4 regions of the Bacillus coreaensis genome follow, and region 4 is predicted to be linked to each of the others. Evidence: riboswitches for the same ligand, from Rfam matches in the RefSeq annotation. Region 4 holds a riboswitch; each other region holds the start of a gene.
What was found. Region 4 has a riboswitch for thiamine pyrophosphate ahead of thiC (phosphomethylpyrimidine synthase ThiC). Riboswitches for the same ligand answer to the same signal wherever they lie in the genome.

Region 1 (6,011 bases), on a different contig from region 4:
GGTTTACTTGGTAATATTGCTTTTAAAACACTTGATAATTACCTTGAACAACGTAAGCAAGGTCTTGACCCTGTGTTTTTTGAAGATAGTATCCCTGGATTAAAAGGAGTAGAGAGCTGGCCTAAACAAAAGCAAGAAACAACTGAAAAAGCTTAATCAAAAGACTGGGAATTCCCAGTCTTTTTCATTTCTTTATCCCTCGCATAAGTAAATCGTGAACTTGGAATAATACTCATGGTACCTAAGTGGAAGGATGATACGATTGAAATTAACTGGACTTTTATCTATTCTCATGCTTATTCAACAACCAGCCAATCACGATGTACTTACATTGATGGATAATGATCAACCCATTATGACTGTAGATCGCGAAGAACTAGTTTTTCCTCTTCCCAATACTCCTCTTATGGACTTGCATCATCTTGACATCTTAACTTCTGAACTTTCCCAACAAGTATACATAGAGCCGAAAAATGCTTTTCTTGATGAACATGGAAATTTACAGCCAGAGCAGCTGGGATATCAACTTGATAAGAGAGCATTTCATACCCTATATCACTCCTATTTTTATAGTAAAGGTGCTAAAACGCTTAAAGTTCCTAAAAAACCGATTTATCCAGAGGTAGATAGTGAGCTATTGTCAAGAATTCGACAACAAGCGATTGGATATTATGTCACTTATTTCAATAGCTACAATACCTCAAGAACAAATAATATTAGAATATCATCCGAGGCAATAAATAACTACGTCCTATTTCCAGGTCAGACCTTCTCGTTCAATGAGGTGGTTGGTCAAAGGACTAAAGAACGTGGATATACTCCAGCTCCCATTATTGTTCGAGGTGAGCTTTCTGAGGGGGTCGGCGGAGGTATTTGCCAAGTATCTTCTACCCTCTTTAATGCTGTGGATCGAGCAGGGTTAAAAATCGTGAAACGATATTCCCACTCCAAACGTGTACCTTATGTTCCTCCAGGTCGCGATGCAACAGTAAGCTGGTATGGACCTGACTTTGTTTTTATGAATAACTATAAGCATCCTATTTTGATACGCTCCAAAGTAAGAGGCGGTTCCGTGTCCATTCTCTTGTATACTTCAGATGATGTGAATGTTGAACATAACCAAGTGCCAAGCATGTATCAATAAAAAAGGCTGTCCAGAGGGAGTACCCTACCCAATGGACAGCCACTTTTAATATAGATGAAAATACTTAGATCGGATGGAATCAGATAACAGCTCAGATACAGGGACGACCTTAATATGTTTCTGCTTAAATTGAGGCATTGACTCAGTAACTCCTAACGAGCATACCTTACCTGATGTACCAACATGTCCAATCGCAACAGCGGTACCTCGGCTCTCCGCAATCCTTGCAAGAATAAGCATTTGTTTTTTGACCTGATTCACAGAACAGATATCATCTAAAAACACATCTCGCTTAATAAATGGTACATTTAATTCCTCAGTGATTTCCTCAAATTTTGATTTTGGACTTGTTGCACTATCTACAATATATAGCTGCTTTTCCTTTGCCACTTCGACAATCACCCTGACAATCTCTTCATTCTCAACGACAAGCGAGCCCATATGATTATTTAATCCCATAGCATGAGGAACACTATCGATAGCATCAATGACTCTCTTTCTTACTTCTTCCTTTGATAAATCATTCGTTATTGGCTTTGGTCCTAACCAAGATGCCTTTCCTTTTTTCGGCTGCATAGGCAAGTGTACCATGATCTCTAAGCCATTTTCATATGCCCATTCTGCATGCTTTTTTGAAAGCTCATTAAAAGGCATAATAGCCGCTGTGATTTGCACATCACCTTCTAGAAAATCCTTAACACCTCCCACACCACCACCAAAATCGTCAATAATAATAGCTGCCTTTTTCACTTCCTGGCCATGTCCATGATGAGAGAACAGTGTAAAAATGACCAAAAAAATGATAAATGAAGTTTTTTTCATAAAATCCTCCATTTGAAATGTTAGTTATTGGTATAGTTTCTCTCATTGAGGAAAAACCATACAAAAAACTCGCCCAAAACATTGGACGAGTGTTGGATTACGATATTTTTTTCAAAGTCTCTGGAGAGGAAACCCTTTTGTGGAGAAGAAATCTTGGGGAACTAGACACTAAAAGGAATAAAATAACGGAACAATAGATGGCTGCTCCAATCATTGTTCCACCGTTTACGCCTAGTGAAAATAAGAATGGAGACATCCCATCCGGTGCATATTCTCCCCAGAATAAAAATCCCGCGATAAAATGCCAAAAATAACGTGCCGCACTTCCAACGAATGTGGCAACGATGATCCATTGAAGGGCTTTCTTTTTATTTTCTGTTAGTGCTACCTGAATTTTTTTCATAAAAAAACCTGCAAATCCAATAAACGCAAAGGCAAGAAAATACTCAATGAAGGCCTGTAACGGAGTCAAAATATATGCATCACCCATAGCAATTTGTAATAGTCCCCATAAAAAGCCAGAAGCGGTTGCAGCAACGAATCCCCATCTAAAGGCGATAATCAAAATTGGTACCATCGCAAATGAAATAGAAATACTAGGCGAAAGTTTAATCGATGGAAGAAGGTCTAGAATTAATGCAAAGGCTGCAAAAAAAGATGCTTCAATCATCATAATTAATCGTTTGTTTCCCATATAAAAAAATCTCCCCTTTTTCTGGAAACCTCAAGGAGAGCGTAGATAGACATGATTACACGAAAAATGCAGTCTTTCCACATCCCTGCGCTAGAATTATCTAACAGGTTCAAAGGGTCAGAACAAACGTTCACTCTCAGCATAACGCTCCCCTTGTGGTTTCGTTGTATGTAGTTTGTTTATAATTTCGTATTCATTATATCATATAAAATTAAATAGAAAAGCATCTAGTTGAAACTAGATGCTTTTCATGTTTATATTTTAAATCTGCGAACCAACTGCTGTAAGGTTTCTGCCATACCTGATAGATCTTGAGCACTTGCGGTTACTTCCTGGAGAGTAGCAACGTTTTCTTCTGTTCCGGCTGCTACTTCTCTGGTTGTTGCAACGCTTTCTTCTGCGATTCCTTTTACTTCGTCAATTGCTTGTACGACATTTGTACTATGCATACTTAGTAGCTCAATGGCACATGAAACGTCAGATACCTTTTCTATTACGTCTCCCATTGACTCTCCAATTAGAGCAAACGCTTTCTTTGCATCCTGACTATATTCGAATCCTTCTGATACTTTGTGAGACTGTTCTTCCATTGCAGATACAGCTAGATCCGTTTCAGATTGGATATAAGAAATCATTTTTGTAATTTGATCAGCTGATTTTTTTGATTCCTCTGCGAGCTTTCTTACTTCGTCTGCAACTACAGCAAATCCCTTGCCATGTTCACCTGCTCTTGCAGCTTCGATTGCCGCATTTAAGGCTAGCAGATTCGTCTGATCTGCAACCGTTGTAATCATATTTAGGATAGAAGTAATTTCATTTGAACGCCTACCTAACTGACGAATGATTTCTGAGGCATTCAAAACACCATCATTAATCAAATTCATTTGGTTAACTACTTTTTCTATAGATAATGCTCCTTGATCTGTAACTTGAAACGTATTATCAGCTGTGACGAGCATTTTTTCACTACTTTTTGTAATCAAACTTATATTGCTAGACATCTCTTCAATTAATGTGTGAATTTTGGTTAAATGTTGCAGTTGCAAATCCATACCCTCTGAGTTTTGTTCAACAATATAAGAAATTTGTTCACTTGCTTGAGTACTGTCCTGCGCACTTGTACTTAGTTGTTCACTACTAGCTGCAACTTGAGCTGATGAATCTCTAACTTGTATAACAACTTCTCTTAATCCAGAAACCATTGAGTTGACAGACTGGATCATTGCCCCAATTTCGTCTTTATTCTTCACTTGAATCTCATCTATAGATAGGTCTCCGCTCGCAACCTTTTCAATTGCCTTAGATGCATGAACAATTGGTTTCGCAATCTGTAAACTTATAATTGTCGCTAGTACTAATGCAACAAGAATCGCAGTTACACTGATCACAATCATTATTGTAACAATTCCATCTATTTTTTTTGTGGTCAAGCTACTTGCATGGTCTAAATGTTTCTCCTGAATAGATAGAAGTTCATTTACTTTTGCATTAAACTGCATACCTAACGTTTGTGCAGTTGATTTTGCTAGGATTAAATAACCTAATTCATCGTTGTCTTTTTTCATTTGTATTTGGTCTTGAGCAAATTTCGAATCATTTGTTGACATTTCCTCAAGAGCAGTTAACGTATCTAATAACTCCTTATCAGTGATTGTTGTTTTTAATTTTTTCATAGAGTTATCAAAGCTCTTTACTGCCTCATCGTATTCTGTCAGATAGTCAGCCTCTCCAGTGAGTAGGAAGCTCCTTACGGCTGCTGATTTTCTAATCATTTGCTCTTGGAGATTTTTCACTTCTAGCTTTTGACCTACTTCTTCACTTAAGAATGATTGATACGTATTGTTTACTGAATATAGTTGAAAAATCCCAGCACTTGCTACAACTACTAACATAAATAAAACAATAACAAAACTACCTATAATTTTTTTTCGAACAGTGATATTCATGTTTGCTCCCCCATTTATAGGTTGTACTTTATACCTATATTAACAATAGTTCTTTTGATATGGAAGCGTTTTATTTCAAATGAAAAGAAATAGACAAAATCTATTTCTTTTCGTAAGGAGCCATTTGATAAAAATAATTTGGCAATTGAGTGCTATTATCATATTGCTGGTGAAAGATATGGGTTAATGCGGGAGAAACAGGAGGAATTAACCAAGTCCAATTACCTGTTAATTTCCGACTTTTTTCTTTCTCTCTTTCTTCAAACAACTTAAACTGAGCCGCTGCGGTGTGATGGTCAACAATACTTACTCCAGCCTTTTTATAGGAAAATAGAACCGCTCGATTCACTTCAAGTAGTGCACGGTCCTTCCAAAGACTGCTATTTCTAGACATATCTAATTTCATATGATCAGCAACGATAGGTAACACATTGTATCGGCCTTCATCCGATAAATTTCGAGCACCAATTTCTGTTCCCATATACCACCCATTAAAAGGAGCTGCTGTGTATTGAATCCCACCAATTTCAAGACGCATATCAGCGATCATCGGTACACCATACCACTTTAATTTTAGGTCTTCAAACCACTCATATTCCGGATGTGAAAGATTGACCTCAAGAACGAGACTCGGAGGAATAGTTTTCCAATTTGGTTTTTCATTATTTACTTGAACCACTAGAGGTAAAAGGTCAAAATTTGTATGCTTCCCCTTCCACCCTAACTCTTCACATACCTTTGTAAACGGAATAGAGTGAGGGTCTCCAATCAATCCTTGCTGTGTATCATATCCAGCATATCGAACAAGCTGGTGGTTCCAAATTCTAATGGAGTGTTCCTTTGTTTTTTGTTTGAAAATAGAAATGGTTGGTCTAATATGACCATTGTTGGTTGCAAATTTGATATGTTCGAAAAGAGCATGGATGATCTCATCGGAGTGATGTAAATGACGACAATCTTTAACAACCAAAGACTCCCAAAACAAACGTCCAATACATTTATTACTATTCCTCCATGCCATCTTTGCGCCATGGGAAAGTTCTTCATATGTATGTTCATATGTTCCCGTCTTAAGAATCGAACTTTTAACTTCTTCCACTCTTGTTAATAAAGTAATATGATCTTTTTCTAGTTCTATATAACAAAGAGTGATAAACTCTTCTGCTTTTTGGAGTAAATCTTCATTCAATGCTAATCCCTCACGTTTTTAGTTTACATAATAATATTATCGTAACTTTTGACCTTAATTGAATCTCATTCATTTTAATTGATGTAAAAGCATGGTAAGCAGCGCATCAGAAGTTATCGTTTTAGCCTCTCCACCTCCTTGTGCCTGTTTTTCATTTCCTCCTCCCCTTCCATTGATCACTGGTAAGATTGATTGAGCAAGATTCTTCATATTGAT
Region 2 (6,011 bases), on a different contig from region 4:
ACGCTAACTCCTCTCAAATCCCTCACAGATTCAGCCATCTTAAGGCTTCATGCCCCATATTATAAAGAAGCACATTATCGTATGCAAATAAGCACTGTATAAAATATGCTATAAAAAAGAAGCCCTCAAAACACGAGGACTTCTAAGTACTTATTGGTAATCATCCATAGGGTTATATAGTGTAATATCTGGATTTTTTTCTTGAAACCAGCGAAGTGCAAAATCGTTTTCGAAAAGAAATACTTTCTTATCGTAACGGTCCTTAACTAAAAGGCTTCGACTGCTAGAAAGATTCTCATTAATTTCTTCATTTTCAACCCAACGGACGATTTTCGAACCTAATCTTTCCATTAATACTTCTGCATTGTACTCGTTTCTCATCCGATGCTCGAACACCTCAAATTGTAGTTGACCAACTGCCCCTAACAAATAATCATCTGTTCGAACAGTACGGAAGAGCTGAATGGCACCTTCTTGGACAAGTTGCTGAATTCCTTTATGAAAAGACTTTTGCTTCATTACGTTTTTAGCTGAAACTCGAACAAAGAGTTCAGGAGTAAACTGAGGAAGCTTTTCATATTGAAAGTTGTTTTTTCCAACTGTCAAAGTATCTCCAATTTGATACGTACCTGGATCGTACAAACCAATAATATCTCCACTAACCGCTTCATCAACCGTGTTTCTGTCATCAGCCATAAACTGTGTTGATTGAGAAAGCTTCATTGACTTTCCTAAGCGTGGGATATTGACTGTCATCCCTCTTTCGAATTTCCCTGAACATACACGTAAAAAGGCAATTCTATCCCTATGAGCAGGATTCATATTGGCTTGAATCTTAAAAACAAAACCTGAGAATTCCTCTGATAACGGATCAATTTTTCCTTCTGTAGACTCCCGTGCTTGAGGTGCAGGTGCAAATTGAAGATATGTTTCTAGAAAAGTTTGAACACCAAAGTTCGCTAGGGCGCTACCAAAGAATACAGGTGTTAGTTCCCCATTTGCTATTCTTTCACGAGAAAATTCATTTCCCGCTTCATTTAATAGCATGATTTCCTCCAACGTTTGGTCATACAAGGAGTATTGCTTTAGTTTATGATCTCCTTCTATTTCTCCATCTTCATTTAACCCAACAAATCGTTCTTCCTCTTCCACACGGAATTGTTCAATTCGCTTGTAGAAACGGTCATATATACCGAGAAATTCTTTCCCCATTCCGATCGGCCAGTTCATCGGATATGATTCTATTCCCATAACCTCTTCAAGCTCAGCTAAAAGTTCTAATGGAGATTTCCCCTGACGATCAAGCTTATTGATAAAGGTAAAAATCGGAATACCTCTCATTCGACACACTTTAAATAGCTTTAAGGTCTGCTCCTCTATCCCTTTTGCTGAATCGATAATCATGACCGCACTATCAACAGCTGTAAGAGTTCGATACGTATCTTCACTGAAGTCTTGGTGACCTGGTGTATCAAGAATATTCACTCGACAGTCATTATAGTCAAATTGCATCACACTCGACGTAACGGAAATACCACGTTGTTTTTCAATTTCCATCCAATCGCTCGTTGCAAACTTACCCGTTTTCTTTCCTTTAACTGTTCCCGCATCACGAATGGCTCCACCAAATAACAATAACTTTTCTGTTAATGTCGTTTTCCCAGCATCCGGGTGGGAAATGATCGCAAATGTGCGACGTGATTGTACATCATCTTTAAAATTTTTTGCCATTATAGAATTTCCTTTCTTTCCTTACACAAATTCATCCATAACTTCAATCTTATCGTGACTGTATGAAGTTTGCAATCTGTTCTTTACAAAAGCAATCACAAACATATCATTATATTGATTTATTCATGAAAGTTCTTCCTTTTCAAGAAAATAATTTCTGCTATAATGAGATAGAAATCAAACTAAATAGGTAAGAATTGTAGGGGGACCGGTGAAGACCGGTTGAGAGTGCATCCAACTGATGCTGACCCTTTGAACCTGATCTGGATGATACCAGCGTAGGAAACATATTCTTTAGACAATAAATTTGTTTAAACATATGCGCCCGGTTCAAAAACTGCGGCGTTTTTTTGCGTCGAAAGGTTCAGTTCATATCCTACTTATACCATTGGAGGAGAAAGTAATGAAAAAATGGATAGTTGCATTTGCAGCTTCTGTATTACTCGCAGGATGTTCAGAAACAAATGAACAACAAACAGAAAAGGAGGAATCAAGCGCTGACTTAAAAAAAGTAACAGTCGTTCTTGATTGGACTCCAAATACAAATCACACAGGGCTATATGTCGCAAAAGAAAAAGGCTTTTTTGAAGACGAAGGTCTTGATGTGACCATTCAGATGCCTGGAGAAGCTGGTGCTGATCAACTTGTTGCTTCAGAAAAAGCAGACTTTGGTGTAGGTTATCAAGAGGGTATTACACAAGCAAGAGTTCAAGGGGTACCTCTTGTTTCTATAGCTGCAGTCATTCAACACAATACATCTGGGTTCGCATCACCGGCATCTAAAAATATTCAATCTCCTAAAGATTTTGAAGGAAAAACATACGGTGGCTGGGGCTCACCTGTAGAACAATCCATCATCGACTCCCTTATGAAGCAAGAACAAGCAGATGTAGAAAAGGTGAATATTGTAAACATAGGCGATGCGGATTTCTTTACTGCTGTTGAACGTGATATTGACTTTGCATGGATATACTACGGTTGGACAGGCGTGGAAGCAGAATTACGAGGAGAAGACATCAATATGGTCTACTTAACCGATTACTCCGAAAAGCTAGACTACTATACACCTGTGCTAACAACTAGTGAAAACATGATTAACAATGATCCAGAAACAGTAAAAGCTTTTGTGAAAGCCGCTTCAAAAGGCTATGAATTCGCTATCGACAACCCTTCCGATGCGGCGGACGTCCTAATCAAAGCTGCTCCAGAGCTTGACGCAGAGCTTGTAAAGAAAAGTCAGGAATGGCTTGCTACCAAATATCAAGACGATGCAGACCAATGGGGAGAGCAACGTTTAGAAGTATGGGAAAACTATGCTTCTTGGATGCTTGAGAATGGGTTGTTAGAATCAGAGTTAGAAGCAGAAAAAGCCTTTACTAATGAATTTTTACCACAATAGGAGTTGATCATATGACAAACGCACTTGTTAGTATACAAATTATCCCTAAGACAAAAAACGGTGAAAATGTGATTCCTTACGTAGATGAAGCAATAGCCATTATTGACGCGTCAGGAGTAAAGTATGAGGTTCATCCTTTAGAAACAACTATGGAGGGTGATCTTCAGGAACTTTTTGCTGTCATTACGAAAATGAATGAGAAGATGATTGAAATGGGAAGTAGCAATGTTATTTCACAGGTGAAGATTCTATATCAACCAGGTGGAATTAAAATGGATACACTTACGGAGAAATATCGTTCATGATACAAAAATTACAAAAAGGATGGAGACCAATTTTTGTTCTCCTCCTTTTATTCATTGGCTGGGAATTCACAGCAAGAATTACTGAGATTCCAAATTGGCTTCTCCCAACTCCTTCACAAATTTTTAACGAACTCATAAATGGTTGGGGCACTGTCTCTGTACATCTTACATCCACCATTCAGCTTATTTTTCTTGGCTTTGTTTCTGGAGTTACCGTAGGTCTGTTAACTGCTTTTATTTTACATAATATCCCTTTTTTAAAAGAATCTTTATATCCGCTTCTTATTTTATCGCAAAATATACCCATTATCGTACTTGCTCCACTTCTTGTGATATGGTTTGGCTTCGGTTTATTACCCAAATTAATTGTTATCACTCTGGTTTGTTTCTTTCCAATTACCATTTCAGCCATGGATGGATTTCGCCAAGTTGCTGCAGATCTCTTCCATTATATGCAAATGGCAGGAGCAACAAAACGACAATTATTTTGGAAACTTGAATTTCCATTTGCCCTCCCTTCGATCTTTTCAGGGCTGAAAATTTCAGCAACTTACAGTGTCATGGGAGCCGTTATATCTGAATGGTTAGGATCTGAAAAGGGTATTGGAGTCTATATGACACTATCATCCTCATCGTTTCGAACCGATCGAGTGTTTGTTGCGATATTTCTCATTATGGTATTAAGTTTGTTATTTTTTATGATGATCAATTGGTTGGAGAGATTTATTATTCGTTGGAAAGCTGAGGGGAAAAATCGTGGAGCTTCTTGAATTACAAAATGTGTCTTTTTCTTATCGAAATAAAAAAATCTTAGATGATCTCACCCTCTTTATTAAGCACGGGGAGTTCGTAACGATTCTTGGTCCCTCTGGCAGTGGGAAAAGTACAATTTTCCAATTAATCGGTGGTCTGCAGACTCCACAATCAGGGTCCATTATACTCGAAGGAAATGACATTACAGGTAACAGAGGACATATTAGTTATATGCCCCAAACCCCTTCCTTACTACCATGGCGCACAATCATTCAAAATGTCGTACTTGGCCAAGAGCTGCAAGCTAAAAAGGATTACGAATTGGCAGAAGATATGCTGCGAAAAGCGGGGCTAATAGAATATAGAAATGCTTTTCCTCACGAACTTTCAGGAGGTATGAAGCAACGGGTTGCATTTTTACGGGCACTACTTAGTCCCCAGCCCATCATCTGTTTAGATGAGCCATTTTCAGCTTTAGACGAATTAACTCGTCAGGAAATGCAGTTATGGCTGCTTTCGATTTGGGAACAGTTCAAAAAAACAATTATTTTTGTTACCCATAATATAGAGGAGGCACTCTTTCTTTCCGACCGAATACTCGTATTATCCGATAAACCTGCAAAAATCAAACAAGAGGTTGTTGTTCCCTTCTCGCGACCAAGAAACGAGGAAATAATGTTCTACGGAGAATTTCTTCATTACAAAAAAATGATTCATGATTTTTTAAAAGAAAAGGTTGATCAGATATGAGAAAAATAATAGACTGCCACTTGCATCTAGATAAGTATGTAGATGCAGAGGTTCAGATGATGATGGAGACACTTGACGAAGTTGAAATGCTCATAAGCGTTTCCTATGACTTAGAATCCTGCAAAAGAAACTCGTATTTTTCAAGGATATACCCTCAAGTCAAATCAGCGTTTGGATACCATCCTGAGCAAGCTATAGGTTCAGATGAAGAAATGGCAGACCTTTTTCAATGGGTGTACTCACATTTTGATGAGATGATAGCGGTTGGAGAGGTTGGCCTCCCCTTTTACTTACGGACTTCTACTTCCTTTAATTCCTCTCTGGAACCATATCTAGAATTACTCGAAGAGTGGGTAAAGCTGGCTAACAAGAAAAACTTGCCTATCTCGCTTCATGCAGTTTATGATGACGTGCCAACCGTTTGCGCTATGTTAGAAAGGCATAGTATCGAAAATGCTCATTTCCACTGGTTTAAAGGAGCTGATAAAGATATGGATCGAATCATTCAGAACGGATACTTCATCTCGCTTACTCCTGACCTTTTTTACGAAGAAGAAATTCAACATATCGCAAAGCGCTTTCCCCTTTCACAGATCATGGTAGAAACAGACGGTCCTTGGCCCTTTGAAGGACCGTTTAGCGGCAGAATGACACATCCTAACATGATTCATCAAACAATAAGACAACTTTCTGAATTGAAAGCTATCTCACTGGAAAAGACATATGAAACACTGTATGTAAATACAAAACACTTCTTTCGTTTATAAAGGAATGAAGGTGAGGAACCCCACCTTCATTCTTTTTTGTTACCACTTAAAGCAAGCAGCACCAACGATGATTAATAGTATGAAAAGTACAACGATTAGCGCGAAGCCACCACCGTACCCAACTCCACCAACTGCTGGATAACCGCAACCGCTGTAAGGATAGCCGTATCCGTACATATCTATTCCTCCTTTACTATTTTCCAATTAAATTAGTAACCGTATCCGCCGAAGCCCCAAGAAGCACCGATGATAATTAAAAGGATAAATAAAACTACTAACAGAGCGAAACCTCCGCCGTATCCACCA
Region 3 (6,011 bases), on a different contig from region 4:
TCTTGGTCTCGAAACGTATAAAGATGGTTGTATCACATTTAACGAACAACAAATCCCTCCTAAAAAACGATCAGACGTTCGTGCTTACCGGAAAAATATCCAAATGGTATTTCAAGACTCAAGTATTGCCTTAAATCCTAAACTACCAATTGTGAAAAGTTTACTTGAGCCACTTAACAATTATAAAGATTTTACGCCTTCCTATTTCCCGCCAGGAAAGTATACCAATCGTGAAAAGGCAGAAAGATTGCTTGAAATTGTAGGACTAGAGAAAACCATGGTCGATCGTTATCCCCATGAGTTGAGTGGCGGGCAAAAACAAAGAGTGTGTATTGCACGGGCCATAAGTATTGAACCTTCCTTACTAGTTTGTGATGAAGCAACTGCCAGCTTAGATGTGTCCGTCCAAGTGCATATCATTGAACTATTAAAAACATTGCAGCAAACCTTACAAATGTCGATTTTGTTTATTTCTCACGATATACGAGCAGTAACCAATTTATGTGATACAATCCTTGTGATGAAAAATGGGTGCTTGGTCGATGATTTTCAACTATCCGAACTATATGCTCCTGAACGACATTCATATACAAAAGCGTTGTTACAAGCGGCTATGCTGTAAGAAAGGGGAGTAGGAATGAACTTAGCTTCCGTTAGACAAATGGTTCACCGTTATTCACATACATGTACTCATCGCGAATACTTTATACTAGCTTTTCCTTTAATTTTATCTGGAGTCTCTACTCCATTACTTGGGGTGGTAGATACGGCCGTCGTTGGAAGAATACAAGACCCCACGGCGTTAGGCGGAGTCGCTATTGCTGCCGTTATTTTTAATTCGATGTACTGGCTGCTCGGCTTTTTACGTGTAACGACAAGTGGCTTCACGTCACAAGCTGATGGAGCTAAAAATGAAGAAGGTATTATGTTTGCGCTTTATCGCCCGATGATTATTGCTATTCTCATGGGTTTGATTTTCATCCTTTTTCAAAAGCCAATCATCCAATTATCTCTTCTCCTTATGGGAGGAAATGAATCAACAAATGCTCTGACTGAAACTTACTTTCTCATTCGTATCTGGGGTGCACCTTTTATTCTACTAAGCTATGTAACCATTGGATGGCTAGTCGGCTTAGGAAAAGTAAAAATGTCGTTATTCCTGCAAATTGGTATGAACCTATTAAATATTGTGCTAGATATTGTTTTTGTTCTGGGCTTACATATGGGGGTTGCAGGCGTCGCCTTTGCTACTTTAATCGCTGAAGTGTCCTCGGTTTTAATTGGAATGCTCATTATTTATCATACAAATAAAAGTCGTTTCTTTATTCCTTCAATTGCTGCGTTAATCAAGAAGGACACCTTAGTTCAAATGTTTCTTGTGAATCGCGACCATTTTCTCCGAACATTATGTTTAGTCACGATGACTGGAATTTTCACCTCAAAAGGAGCAAGCATGGGGGAGCTCACATTAGCAGCAAATGCGATCCTTCTACAAGTCCATTACGTAATGGACTATCTTTTTGGAGGATTCGCTAATGCCTCAAGCATTTTAGTAGGTAGAGCGTTAGGAGGAAGGAACAGCTCTCTATATTTTCGAGCCTTGTCACTTTCTGCAACCTGGGGATTTGCCACAGCTATTTATTTATCCCTTTTGACCTTCTTGTTTGGAGACTTTATTGTTTCACTATTTACGACAATTCACGAGGTTAGAGAATCCACTCATGTATTCTTATTTTGGATGTTTCTATTTCCACTTGTCGGATTTTGAGGATTACAACTAGAAGGCATTTTTTCTGGTGCAACGGACGCGAAATCGGTTAGAAATTCTATTTTTATCGCTTTGCTTGTGTTTTTAGCAGCCATTGTATGTTTGGTACCTGTTTTTGGGAACCACGGAGTATGGATGGCGTTTATCTTATTTAGTCTATCCCGAAGCATCTTTTTATCTCTTTATGTCAAAAAACTAACTAATCGATTAGTCGGATATGGAATTTTGCAGAGAAATGTCATAACCTGCGCTTGCCTAGGAAATACCATCATTTCCTAGATTTTATTTTATAAAATAGTTCTTAAGGATCAGGTATAAAGTTATATTATTTAATTAATACTTACAATCTCTTTACAATTGCTTAATATTCCTTTGCCATAATGAATGGGACAACGGGTGAAGGATGTGTAAGGATTGAAGTCTATTGGTAAATGGGTTAAAAAAAGAATTCGTATTAATAAGAATACAACATGGCATCTGCCAATCATAAAAAGTCCATTTCAATCACAAAGTATTCGGAAAAAAATCATGCTTAGCTTCGGGCTAGTGTTACTAGTTTCTAGTGGACTAGCTATTTACTCCATGATCAATACCCAAAAGGCAAATGAATTAGCTAAATCACTTATTCTAGAAGAATCACAGCAATTAAACGATCTGCAAGATTTACGATTTTACATGGCTGAGCGATTACGGCTCGTAAATGAGTACATGCTTGATGGTTCTCCACAGGCAAAGGAAAGCTTTGAGAGCAATGTAAAGCTTAGTAAACAGTTAGAAAAAAAGTTATTGAATAACGTTGCAGGAACCAAAGATGAAAACTCAGTAAAAAAGGTCATTTCCGATAGTGTCAAATGGAATGAGGTTATGATGAAGGATGCTTTTGACGTGTTTGACAGCGGAGAGAAGCGTCAAGCCTTTCTAAATGTTGGATCTGAAAAGTTTAAAGCCGAACAAACGATGACAAAACTAAAAGCTTTAGCTGACGAAAAAAATAAAAGCGTAGAACAGCTTGGAGAAGAAATCATTTCTAACGGAAATCAAGTTCAGCTTTGGACAATGATTCTTACAATAATAGTTATTGGTATTTCCGTATTAGTTGCCTTTGTATTAATGAAGTCTATTCATGGTCCGATCCGTCGTTTATCAGATAGAATTCAAGAAGTGGCAGAGGGTGATTTTAGTCAAGCTGATATGAAGGTCACATCAAATGATGAAATTGGTGAGCTAACCATTACTTTCAACCGAATGGTAAAAGAGCTACGAGCATTAATTTCACAAGCCTATGAAACAACCACTCAGGTTTCTTCGTCTGCAGAGGATTTAACAGCAAGCTCAGAGGAAACAGCGCAAGGGGCAGAAAGTATTACTTATTCCATTCAAGAGGTGGCCGCATCCTCTCATAAACAATTAGAAAGCGTAAATGAAACTATACATACAATGAACACATTGGCTACGATTCAAGAAACACTAACGCTTTCATCAGAAGAACTGGAAGCTTCAGCAAATATGGTTGACGGAGTGTCTAAAAACGGAAATCAAGTTGTACAACATGCGATTAAGCAAATGACGCATATTCATGACTCCGTTTTAGAAGTGTCAGGAGTGATTGATAACCTTGGTAGTCAATCAAAGGAAATTAGTCAAATAACAAAAGTGATCACAAGTATTGCGGATCAAACTAATTTACTCGCTTTAAATGCTGCTATTGAAGCAGCACGGGCAGGTGAACATGGGAAAGGCTTTGCTGTTGTTGCTGATGAAGTACGTAAGCTTGCCGTACAATCTAAGAGCTCTTCTAACGAAATTATTGATCTTATTTTAAAAATCCAATCTGGTACAAATCAAGCTGTAAAAGCGATGGAAAAGAGCACACTTGAAGTAGAAAATGGGTCAATTGCTGTTAACGAGGCAGGAAGATCATTTACACAAATTACTCACTCTATCACAGACATTCGTAAGACGATTCAGTCTATTCATCAATATGTGCAAAAGATGTCGGAAAGCTCCAAATATGTAACTGCGAATATTGAAGTGCTAACAGAAATTGCAAAGGTGAATTCCAATTCCTCACATGCGGTGGCTGCATCAGCTGAAGAGCAACTGGCAACAATGGAAGAAATCGCTTCGTCCGTTCAGGCAGTCAATGAAATGGCCATTAATTTAAAAGATCTTTTAAGGAAATTTACGATTTAAATAGAATTCACTCCTGTTGGTACAGAGAGAACTTTTTTACTATTTAAATTATTTATAGTTGCGTTATGAAAAACCTTCCACTATGATGGAATTATAGTTTCATATGAAATCTACTAGGGGGGCCCGTATGTTCGGGCTGAGAGAAAACAATATCCAGTTTTCGACTCTTGGAACCTGATCTGGCTCATACCAGCGGAGGGAAGTAGTTACTGCGAAGATGAATGTTTTTTGTTTCGTAACTATGCCAGGTTCTATAAGAATCTGGTTTTTTTGTTTTAAAATAGGTTTTTAATACGAAGGGAGTAAAGAAAGATGAGTCATGAATTTTTAACATTAATTGATAGAGTAAGAGAACAATCACCGTTAGTTCATAATATGACGAATGTGGTAGTAACTAATTTTGTTGCAAATGGGTTGTTAGCTCTTGGTGCTTCACCAGTTATGGCCTATGCCAAAGAAGAAGTAGCTGACATGGTAAGCATAGCAAATTCACTCGTGCTCAATATCGGCACATTAAGGGAACCGGAAGTAGAAGCTATGATCATTGCAGGAAAAGCTGCTAATGGAAAAGGAGTACCGGTCGTGCTTGATCCGGTTGGAGCTGGTGCAACAACATATCGTACAAATACTGTAAAACGAATACTAACAGAAGTGAATATTAGCATATTACGTGGAAATGCTGCCGAGGTAGCCAACGTAGTAGGTGAAGAATGGCAGACACGCGGTGTTGATGCAGGTACAGGTGAAGGAAATATCGCAGATCTCGCTCTTTTAGCAGCTCAAAAATTACATATGACAGTTGTGGTTACCGGAAAAGACGATATTGTCTCTAATGGAGAAGAATCGATCATCATTTCAAACGGACATCCTCTTCTAACAAAAGTAACTGGGACTGGTTGCTTATTTTCATCAGTTGTAGGAGCTTTTGCAAGTGTTGAAACAAATTATTTACTCGCCGCGGCAGGGGCTTCAGCATTTTATGGTGCAGTCGCTGAGCGCGCGATTTTAGCAACAGGTGACCAACATGTTGGCACTTTTCAGATGGAATTTCTAAATCAACTCATGCTTACTTCAGCCTCCGATGTGGTAGATCTAGCCAAAGTGTATTCAAAAATCACAACGATGTAAGGAGCATTGGGGAAAATGGAATATCTAAAACTGTATTTTATAATGGGCAGTCAAGATTGCATGGATCGAACACCTGAAGAAACGTTAGCTTTAGCGATTGAAGGTGGAATAACGTGCTTTCAATATCGAGAAAAAGGGAGCCACTCTCTTGGAGAAACAGGAAAGTACGAGCTTGGAAAAAAACTGCGAGAACTCTGCGCGGAACATAAGGTCCCATTTATCGTCAATGATGATTTACCACTCGCTATTGCTCTTGATGCTGATGGAGTTCATGTTGGCCAGGACGATGAAAATGCAAAATATGTGAGAGAGACAATCGGTCCTAACAAAATTCTTGGTGTATCCACTCACACGATTGAAGAGGGACTTCAAGCCGTTCGAGACGGAGCTGATTACTTAGGAATTGGACCGATGTATCCTACCATTTCAAAAGAGGATACCGAAAAACAACAAAACTTGGATATCTTTACTGAATTTCGTAACGCAGGAATCTCTCTGCCTCTAGTTGCAATTGGTGGAATTAATTCTACCAATGGAGAAACCGTTATGAAAGTAGGAGCAAATGGCCTAGCGATTATTTCCGATATTTGTCGAGCCAGTCACATTCAAGAGCATACCAAGCTATTACGTAGATTAGTTGATGAATTTTAGTCAAGGAGAGGTTATTCACTATGGTAAATAAAGCATTAACCATTGCCGGTTCAGATAGTGGTGGAGGGGCTGGCATACAGGCCGATCTGAAAACATTTCAAGAATTAGATGTGTACGGAATGTCTGTGATAACAGCCGTAACCGCACAAAACACAACAGGGGTACAGGGGGTATATTCAGTTCCTTTGGAAGGAATTCAAGAACAACTCCGATCGATTGCTGAAGATTTGCGTCCAGATGCGATCAAAACCGGGATGTTATTTAACAGTGA
Region 4 (6,011 bases):
CTCTGGACGATTCAACAAACGGCAACCAGCAGCTCAAGATTACAAGGATATTAATACACATATAGCGCGTCTACAAAAAGTTTTACAACAGGGTAGCCCAAGAGTTGATATTGGTATCCTTCGAACAGATTATAACGTAAATGCTTCATGGGCAAATAGGACAAGAGATTATACAAAAAATTATTTCCGTAGTAATAAAGGGATGTACTGGCAAGATATGACCTTACAAAATACTGGTTATACCTATAACTACTTTTCACCTGGAATCCTGGCAGATAAAAATATAGATTATAAAAATGGGGTTATTCAACCAGATGGACCAGGTTACCAGGCACTTATTCTCTATCAGGAAGAGCTTCAATATGAAAGTGCAAAAATTATTTATGAATGGGCAAAGGAAGGGCTTCCAGTGGTAATCGTAGATGGTGCAATTCAAGAACTGACACGTCCAGAACATACTGTGACGCATAATGGTGCAGGAATACGGACCCCTTTTAATGATGGAAAAGATGAAGAATTATCAGAGGTTATGAAAAATTTAAAACAATTGGAGAATGTTGCTGTTATTAAAAGCAGTGAAGATGCACAGACTGCGTTGCGAGAGTTAGGAGTAAACCCACGTGCAGAATATGTGGATGCTAATAAAAAGTTATTATCGTTTATGAGAGAAGGCGATGATGAAAAGTACCTCTATGTATACAATTATATGTACAATGATGAAAATGCTTACTCAACTCAAATCTCAATTGATGGTGTTTATAAACCATACTTAATAGATACATGGAATGGTGATGTTACAGAAATTGGAGAATATAAGATTCAAAATAACAGAACCATTGTTGATATAACCTTAGCGCCTGGAGAAACTGCAGTATTTGCATTAGATCCAAATGCCAAAGACGAAAGTTATGTAACAAATAGTAACGCAGACGAGGTCACAATTGTTGATGGAAAAGTAACTTTCAAAGTGACTGATAGTGGAAGGTATTATGCCCAATTAAGTAATGGTAAAAAGTATGAAAGACAAGTAAAGGCTCCAGAGAATATTTCATTAACTAACTGGAATCTTGTGGTTGAAAATTGGCAACCGGGAGAGAAAGTGACCCGTCAAGAAGACCGTGGCTTAGGTTACATTACTGTTGAAGAATATTATGAAACCAATAAACCATTGATAAATGTCGGAGCAACAGACCTAATACCTTGGAAAGATATAGAAAAAATAGGGAAATCTGTTTCTGGAATTGGATCCTATTCTACTACTGTTAAACTACCAAATAATTGGAACAAACACAATGGAGCTTATTTAAAGCTGGGTTCGCTAAATGGGGGAACAGCATCTATATTTGTCAATGGAGAAAAAGCAGACACTGTTGATATAACCAACCCAAGTATTGATATTTCTGAGCTACTTATTAAAGGAGAAAATATACTAGAAGTTAAGGTAACAAGTAACTTAAATAATCGTTTGTGGGGTTCTTTTCCAGCACAGGAATACGGTTTGACTGGTGAAGCATCATTGATAACTTATGAGGAATTTGAAATCCCAACTACTGTATTAAAAGATAATAAAAGCAAATAAAGAATGGGTGAACCGTAATGGGAGGAAAGTGGTGACTTTCCTCCCATTTTTGTTTGTTTATTTCTATGTTTTAAACCATATTTCCACAGTCATAGAGTATTTCTTTGGTTTATTAAAGTCAAGTCCTGATTATTGTGTAATTTCAAAAGTAACTGTTCTCAGCTTCACCTTTGCTTATTCTCTATCCATACCCCTTAAATTTTTTTGACGAAACTTCCATGGTTTTTTATCTACATATCCGGGGAGGGCTGTCAAAGGCTTTTCACTTTGACAGCCCTTCCCGGATATGTAATCATTCCATAATGGAAGTACGTTGAAAATAAAAGTTTTATTTGTTATTAAGTATTATCTTTCTCTTGGAGTAGTCCTCCTGGTATTGCATAAGAACAGCACCTACCAATCGAAAATCAGACTGGGTATTAGGGAAAATACGAATAACTTTCTCCCTTCTACGGACTTCCTGGTTTAAGCGTTCAAGAGAATTTGTGCTTTGGATATGAGGGTGCACCTTCTCAGGAAAGTTTAGGTATTGAATGGCATCTTCGAAGCCTTCATCTAAAGTTTCCAAGGCTTTAGCATATTTAGCCTCATCCCCAAACTGGTTCATTAATTCATTCTTAAACCTGCGGATATCATCCACCGTAACAGCTTCAAAGACCCGTTTAATCATTGTGCGTATCTCTGTGGAATCCTTCTTAGGGAGTTTCCCTATTATGTTGCGTTTAAAATGTACCGTGCATCTTTGCCATGTAGTACCAATAAAATCGCGCTGTATTGCCTTTTGTAGCCCTAGATGAGCATCTGAGATGACCAGTTTTGGAGATTTAAGCCCACGGGATTTAAGCTGTTGGAAGAAACGACTCCAACTCTCGAAATCCTCTGCATGATCCACACTAAGCCCAAGGATTTCACGGGTATTCTTCTCGGTAATGGCAGTCGCAATGTACACCGCTTTTGAGACAACTTGGTTATATTCCCTGACCTTAATATACATGGCATCCACAAAAATATAAGGATAATACATGACATTCAAAGGGCGTTTGGACCACTCATTAACAATGGGGTCAAGCTTTTGAGTAAGAGAAGATACAAACGATTTTGATATACTTTCCCCACAAAGCTGCTCAACAATATTTGTAACTTTCCGAGTTGAAACACCGTTAATGACCATTTCTAGCATTGAGATGACTAGGGCTTGGTCACAGCGAGCATACTTTTCGAAGACAGAAGTGGAAAACTCTCCATTTCTGGTCCGAGGTACCTTTAGCTTTAGTTTCCCAATACCTAGGATCAATTCACGTTCATAGTAGCCGTTTCGATAGTCCCGGCGATCTGGAGACCGTTCATAAGCAGCGGCACGTAAGTAATTGTCCCTTTCATTTTCCATGACTTCATTAAGGACTAAGACAATCGCTGATTTAATCACCATATCCAGATTAGAATTGATAACGGATTCTTTTAAAAGGCCTAAATCTAGGTTAAACTGAAAGTGAGTCATTTTATTTCCTCTTTTCATTGTTTATCGTCGCTGAAAACAGTGTTGCCAAGAGTGAATAAAATGACTCTTTCTTTTTACACAATTATATGGACTTAATCGTTTATTAAAGTCTGAGTTGTTGTATCTGCAGTAATTAGAAAGCATAGCACTTTTTGAAGAAGAATTGGAATATATTGAATATTATAATCATAAACAAATTAAAGCAAAGCTAAAAGACCTAAGTCCAGTAGAATAACGAACTCAGGTCTTGGAAGCTGCCTAAACTATTTGTCTAAATTTTTGGGGTTAAATCATACACAAGGGTTTTCCTGTATGGAGCATAGGGGGCTCGAACCCCTGACCTCTACGCTGCCAGCGTAGCGCTCTCCCAGCTGAGCTAATGCCCCGAATTTCTGAAACGATATAAAAATATTATACTACATCATTGTATTTTTACAATACCTGAAAACGCATTTTTTGCCTAAGCTAAATATTGTAGGAGGCATGTAATATCAGGGCTTCATAGGGCAGTTATGAATAACTCGTAACCTTTATACGATAACTTCCGAATCTTTCATAAAGTGGTTCTGAATCGTGGTCTTTTATAACTATTCAGGAAAATTTACCCTTCCATTTCCTATGGTTTCATGTATAATAAATGAGAATTGAATAGCAATAACTAGGGGAGTCCAATAGTTTGGGCTGAGAGAGAGACACGTTTAAGTTTCTTGACCCTTTGGACCTGATCTGGATCATACCAGCGTGGGGAAGTTAATAACAATCTATTAATTTAGATTACACTTCTACATATTAAGCCGGGTCCGTCTATTTTTGGACCCGGCTTTTTTATTGTGTTTTTCTTACTTCGATCCCCCGTTTTTTCTAGATCTCGTCCTTTTATTACATTTTATAAAAGGAGAGATTTATCATGGCATCAACTTCATTAAATCAATCGAGTATTTCCATTATGTCAAGTTTTTCAGGAAGTAAAAAGGTATATGTAGAAGGCTCAAGACCTGATATTCAAGTACCTATGCGAGAAATTGCACTTAGTCCTACATCTGGAACTTTTGGTGAAGAAGAAAATCTACCAGTTCGGGTATACGATTCAAGTGGACCATATACCGATAACCAATTTTCAGTCGATATAACTAAAGGCTTACCTAATCTAAGACATAACTGGATACGAGAAAGAGAAGATGTAGAAGAATATAAAGGAAGAGAAATAAAGCCGGAAGACAATGGATTTAAAGATGATCATGACCCAAGAGCGAATCATAAAATCTTTCCGGGACTCAACCGAAAACCATTACGAGCGAAAAAAGGTCAGAATGTAACCCAACTTCATTATGCCAAAAAAGGGATTATCACTCCTGAAATGGAGTTTATCGCCATTAGAGAAAATATGAAACCAGAGTTTGTTCGTGAGGAAGTGGCAAAAGGAAGAGCGATCATTCCGTCGAATATCAATCATCCAGAGATGGAGCCAATGATCATCGGACGTAATTTTCACGTGAAGATAAATGCGAATATCGGAAACTCAGCTGTTTCCTCTTCAATTGAAGAGGAAGTGGAAAAAATGACATGGGCTACCCGCTGGGGGGCAGATACCATTATGGATTTATCAACAGGAAAAAATATTCATACAACAAGAGAATGGATCATCCGTAATTCTGCCGTTCCGGTAGGTACAGTTCCTATTTATCAAGCACTTGAAAAAGTGAACGGTATTGCCGAGGATTTAACTTGGGAAGTTTATCGTGACACATTAATTGAGCAAGCAGAGCAAGGTGTCGATTATTTCACTATCCATGCCGGGGTTCTTTTAAGGTACGTTCCTCTAACGGCGAAACGATTAACGGGCATTGTTTCAAGAGGTGGCTCGATCATGGCTCAGTGGTGTTTGTATCATCACCAGGAAAATTTCCTTTATACTCATTTTAACGAAATCTGTGAAATTATGAAGGCTTATGATGTAGCGTTCTCTCTTGGGGACGGTTTACGTCCTGGTTCTATTGCAGATGCAAATGATGAGGCACAGTTTGCAGAACTAGAGACATTAGGAGAACTAACCCAGATTGCATGGGAGCATGATGTACAGGTAATGGTGGAGGGGCCAGGGCATGTACCAATGCATCTCATTAAAGAGAATATGGATAAACAATTAGAGGTTTGTAAGGAAGCTCCATTCTATACATTAGGGCCTTTAACGACTGATATTGCTCCAGGGTATGACCATATCACATCAGCCATTGGGGCTGCGATGATCGGTTGGTATGGCACGGCCATGCTTTGTTATGTGACACCAAAGGAACATTTAGGCTTACCTAATAGAGAGGATGTTAGGGAAGGGGTAATCACCTATAAGATTGCGGCTCACGCGGCTGATTTAGCCAAAGGTCATCCAGGCGCACAAAAGAGAGATGATGCTCTATCAAAAGCAAGATTTGAATTCCGCTGGAGAGATCAGTTTAATCTATCTTTAGATCCAGAACGGGCATTGGAGTACCATGATGAAACCTTACCTGCAGAGGGAGCTAAAACAGCCCATTTTTGCTCTATGTGTGGACCGAAGTTTTGCAGCATGAGGATTTCACATGATATTCGTAATTACGCAAAAGAAAACCAACTTGATACGAATGAAGCTATGGTGAAAGGAATGAAAGAAAAAGCTGACGAGTTTAAACAAACAGGTGGAAGTATCTATCGATAATATATGCAAATAAATATATAGAAGGAAGTCGTTCCAATTGACTTCCTTCTATTATTTTCGTTATTAAATTAAATTGTATGGAAAATCGTTTTTTGTGTGTTATATTTCATATAATATATTGACGGAATGAATGGAGCTCGGATGGAATAGGTATATATGATATACGCATCGTTTCCTAATTCTTTCACCAAAAATATAACTACATCATTAAGGGGGATAATATATGAAAGAACTATTTATAG

Region 1: linked by a shared signal. The riboswitch ahead of thiT (energy-coupled thiamine transporter ThiT) and the one ahead of thiC (phosphomethylpyrimidine synthase ThiC) in region 4 are both predicted to bind thiamine pyrophosphate.
Region 2: linked by a shared signal. The riboswitch ahead of ACQ5H4_RS03925 (ABC transporter substrate-binding protein) and the one ahead of thiC (phosphomethylpyrimidine synthase ThiC) in region 4 are both predicted to bind thiamine pyrophosphate.
Region 3: linked by a shared signal. The riboswitch ahead of thiM (hydroxyethylthiazole kinase) and the one ahead of thiC (phosphomethylpyrimidine synthase ThiC) in region 4 are both predicted to bind thiamine pyrophosphate.

Annotation. Positions count from the first base shown of each region.
Region 1 covers NZ_JBOCCY010000001.1:420,235-426,245, reverse strand. Annotated here, with positions in the region: gene ACQ5H4_RS02235 (alanine/glycine:cation symporter family protein) at 1-156, shown strand, start outside; gene ACQ5H4_RS02230 (VanW family protein) at 254-1,144, shown strand; gene ACQ5H4_RS02225 (divergent polysaccharide deacetylase family protein) at 1,190-1,966, opposite strand; gene thiT (energy-coupled thiamine transporter ThiT) at 2,064-2,660, opposite strand; TPP riboswitch at 2,726-2,824, opposite strand; gene ACQ5H4_RS02215 (methyl-accepting chemotaxis protein) at 2,915-3,712, opposite strand; partial or broken gene ACQ5H4_RS02210 (CHASE3 domain-containing protein) at 3,854-4,606, opposite strand; gene ACQ5H4_RS02205 (nitric oxide synthase oxygenase) at 4,707-5,795, opposite strand; gene ACQ5H4_RS02200 (alanyl-tRNA editing protein) at 5,865-6,011, opposite strand, start outside.
Region 2 covers NZ_JBOCCY010000002.1:144,558-150,568, reverse strand. Annotated here, with positions in the region: gene ACQ5H4_RS03930 (peptide chain release factor 3) at 151-1,731, opposite strand; TPP riboswitch at 1,923-2,033, shown strand; gene ACQ5H4_RS03925 (ABC transporter substrate-binding protein) at 2,135-3,130, shown strand; gene ACQ5H4_RS03920 (thiamine-binding protein) at 3,142-3,435, shown strand; gene ACQ5H4_RS03915 (ABC transporter permease) at 3,432-4,205, shown strand; gene ACQ5H4_RS03910 (ABC transporter ATP-binding protein) at 4,192-4,938, shown strand; gene ACQ5H4_RS03905 (TatD family hydrolase) at 4,935-5,705, shown strand; gene ACQ5H4_RS03900 (YjcZ family sporulation protein) at 5,745-5,882, opposite strand; gene ACQ5H4_RS03895 (YjcZ family sporulation protein) at 5,915-6,011, opposite strand, start outside.
Region 3 covers NZ_JBOCCY010000003.1:185,906-191,916, forward strand. Annotated here, with positions in the region: gene ACQ5H4_RS06960 (ABC transporter ATP-binding protein) at 1-622, shown strand, start outside; gene ACQ5H4_RS06965 (MATE family efflux transporter) at 638-1,768, shown strand; partial or broken gene ACQ5H4_RS06970 (HAMP domain-containing protein) at 2,879-3,022, shown strand; gene ACQ5H4_RS06975 (methyl-accepting chemotaxis protein) at 3,014-3,961, shown strand; TPP riboswitch at 4,067-4,179, shown strand; gene thiM (hydroxyethylthiazole kinase) at 4,274-5,089, shown strand; gene thiE (thiamine phosphate synthase) at 5,105-5,740, shown strand; gene thiD (bifunctional hydroxymethylpyrimidine kinase/phosphomethylpyrimidine kinase) at 5,761-6,011, shown strand, end outside.
Region 4 covers NZ_JBOCCY010000015.1:91,325-97,335, forward strand. Annotated here, with positions in the region: gene ACQ5H4_RS18755 (glycosyl hydrolase) at 1-1,579, shown strand, start outside; gene ACQ5H4_RS18760 (IS256 family transposase) at 1,908-3,077, opposite strand; partial or broken gene ACQ5H4_RS18765 (IS3 family transposase) at 3,178-3,312, shown strand; tRNA gene ACQ5H4_RS18770 (tRNA-Ala) at 3,391-3,463, opposite strand; TPP riboswitch at 3,728-3,842, shown strand; gene thiC (phosphomethylpyrimidine synthase ThiC) at 3,985-5,769, shown strand; gene ACQ5H4_RS18780 (MgtC/SapB family protein) at 5,993-6,011, shown strand, end outside.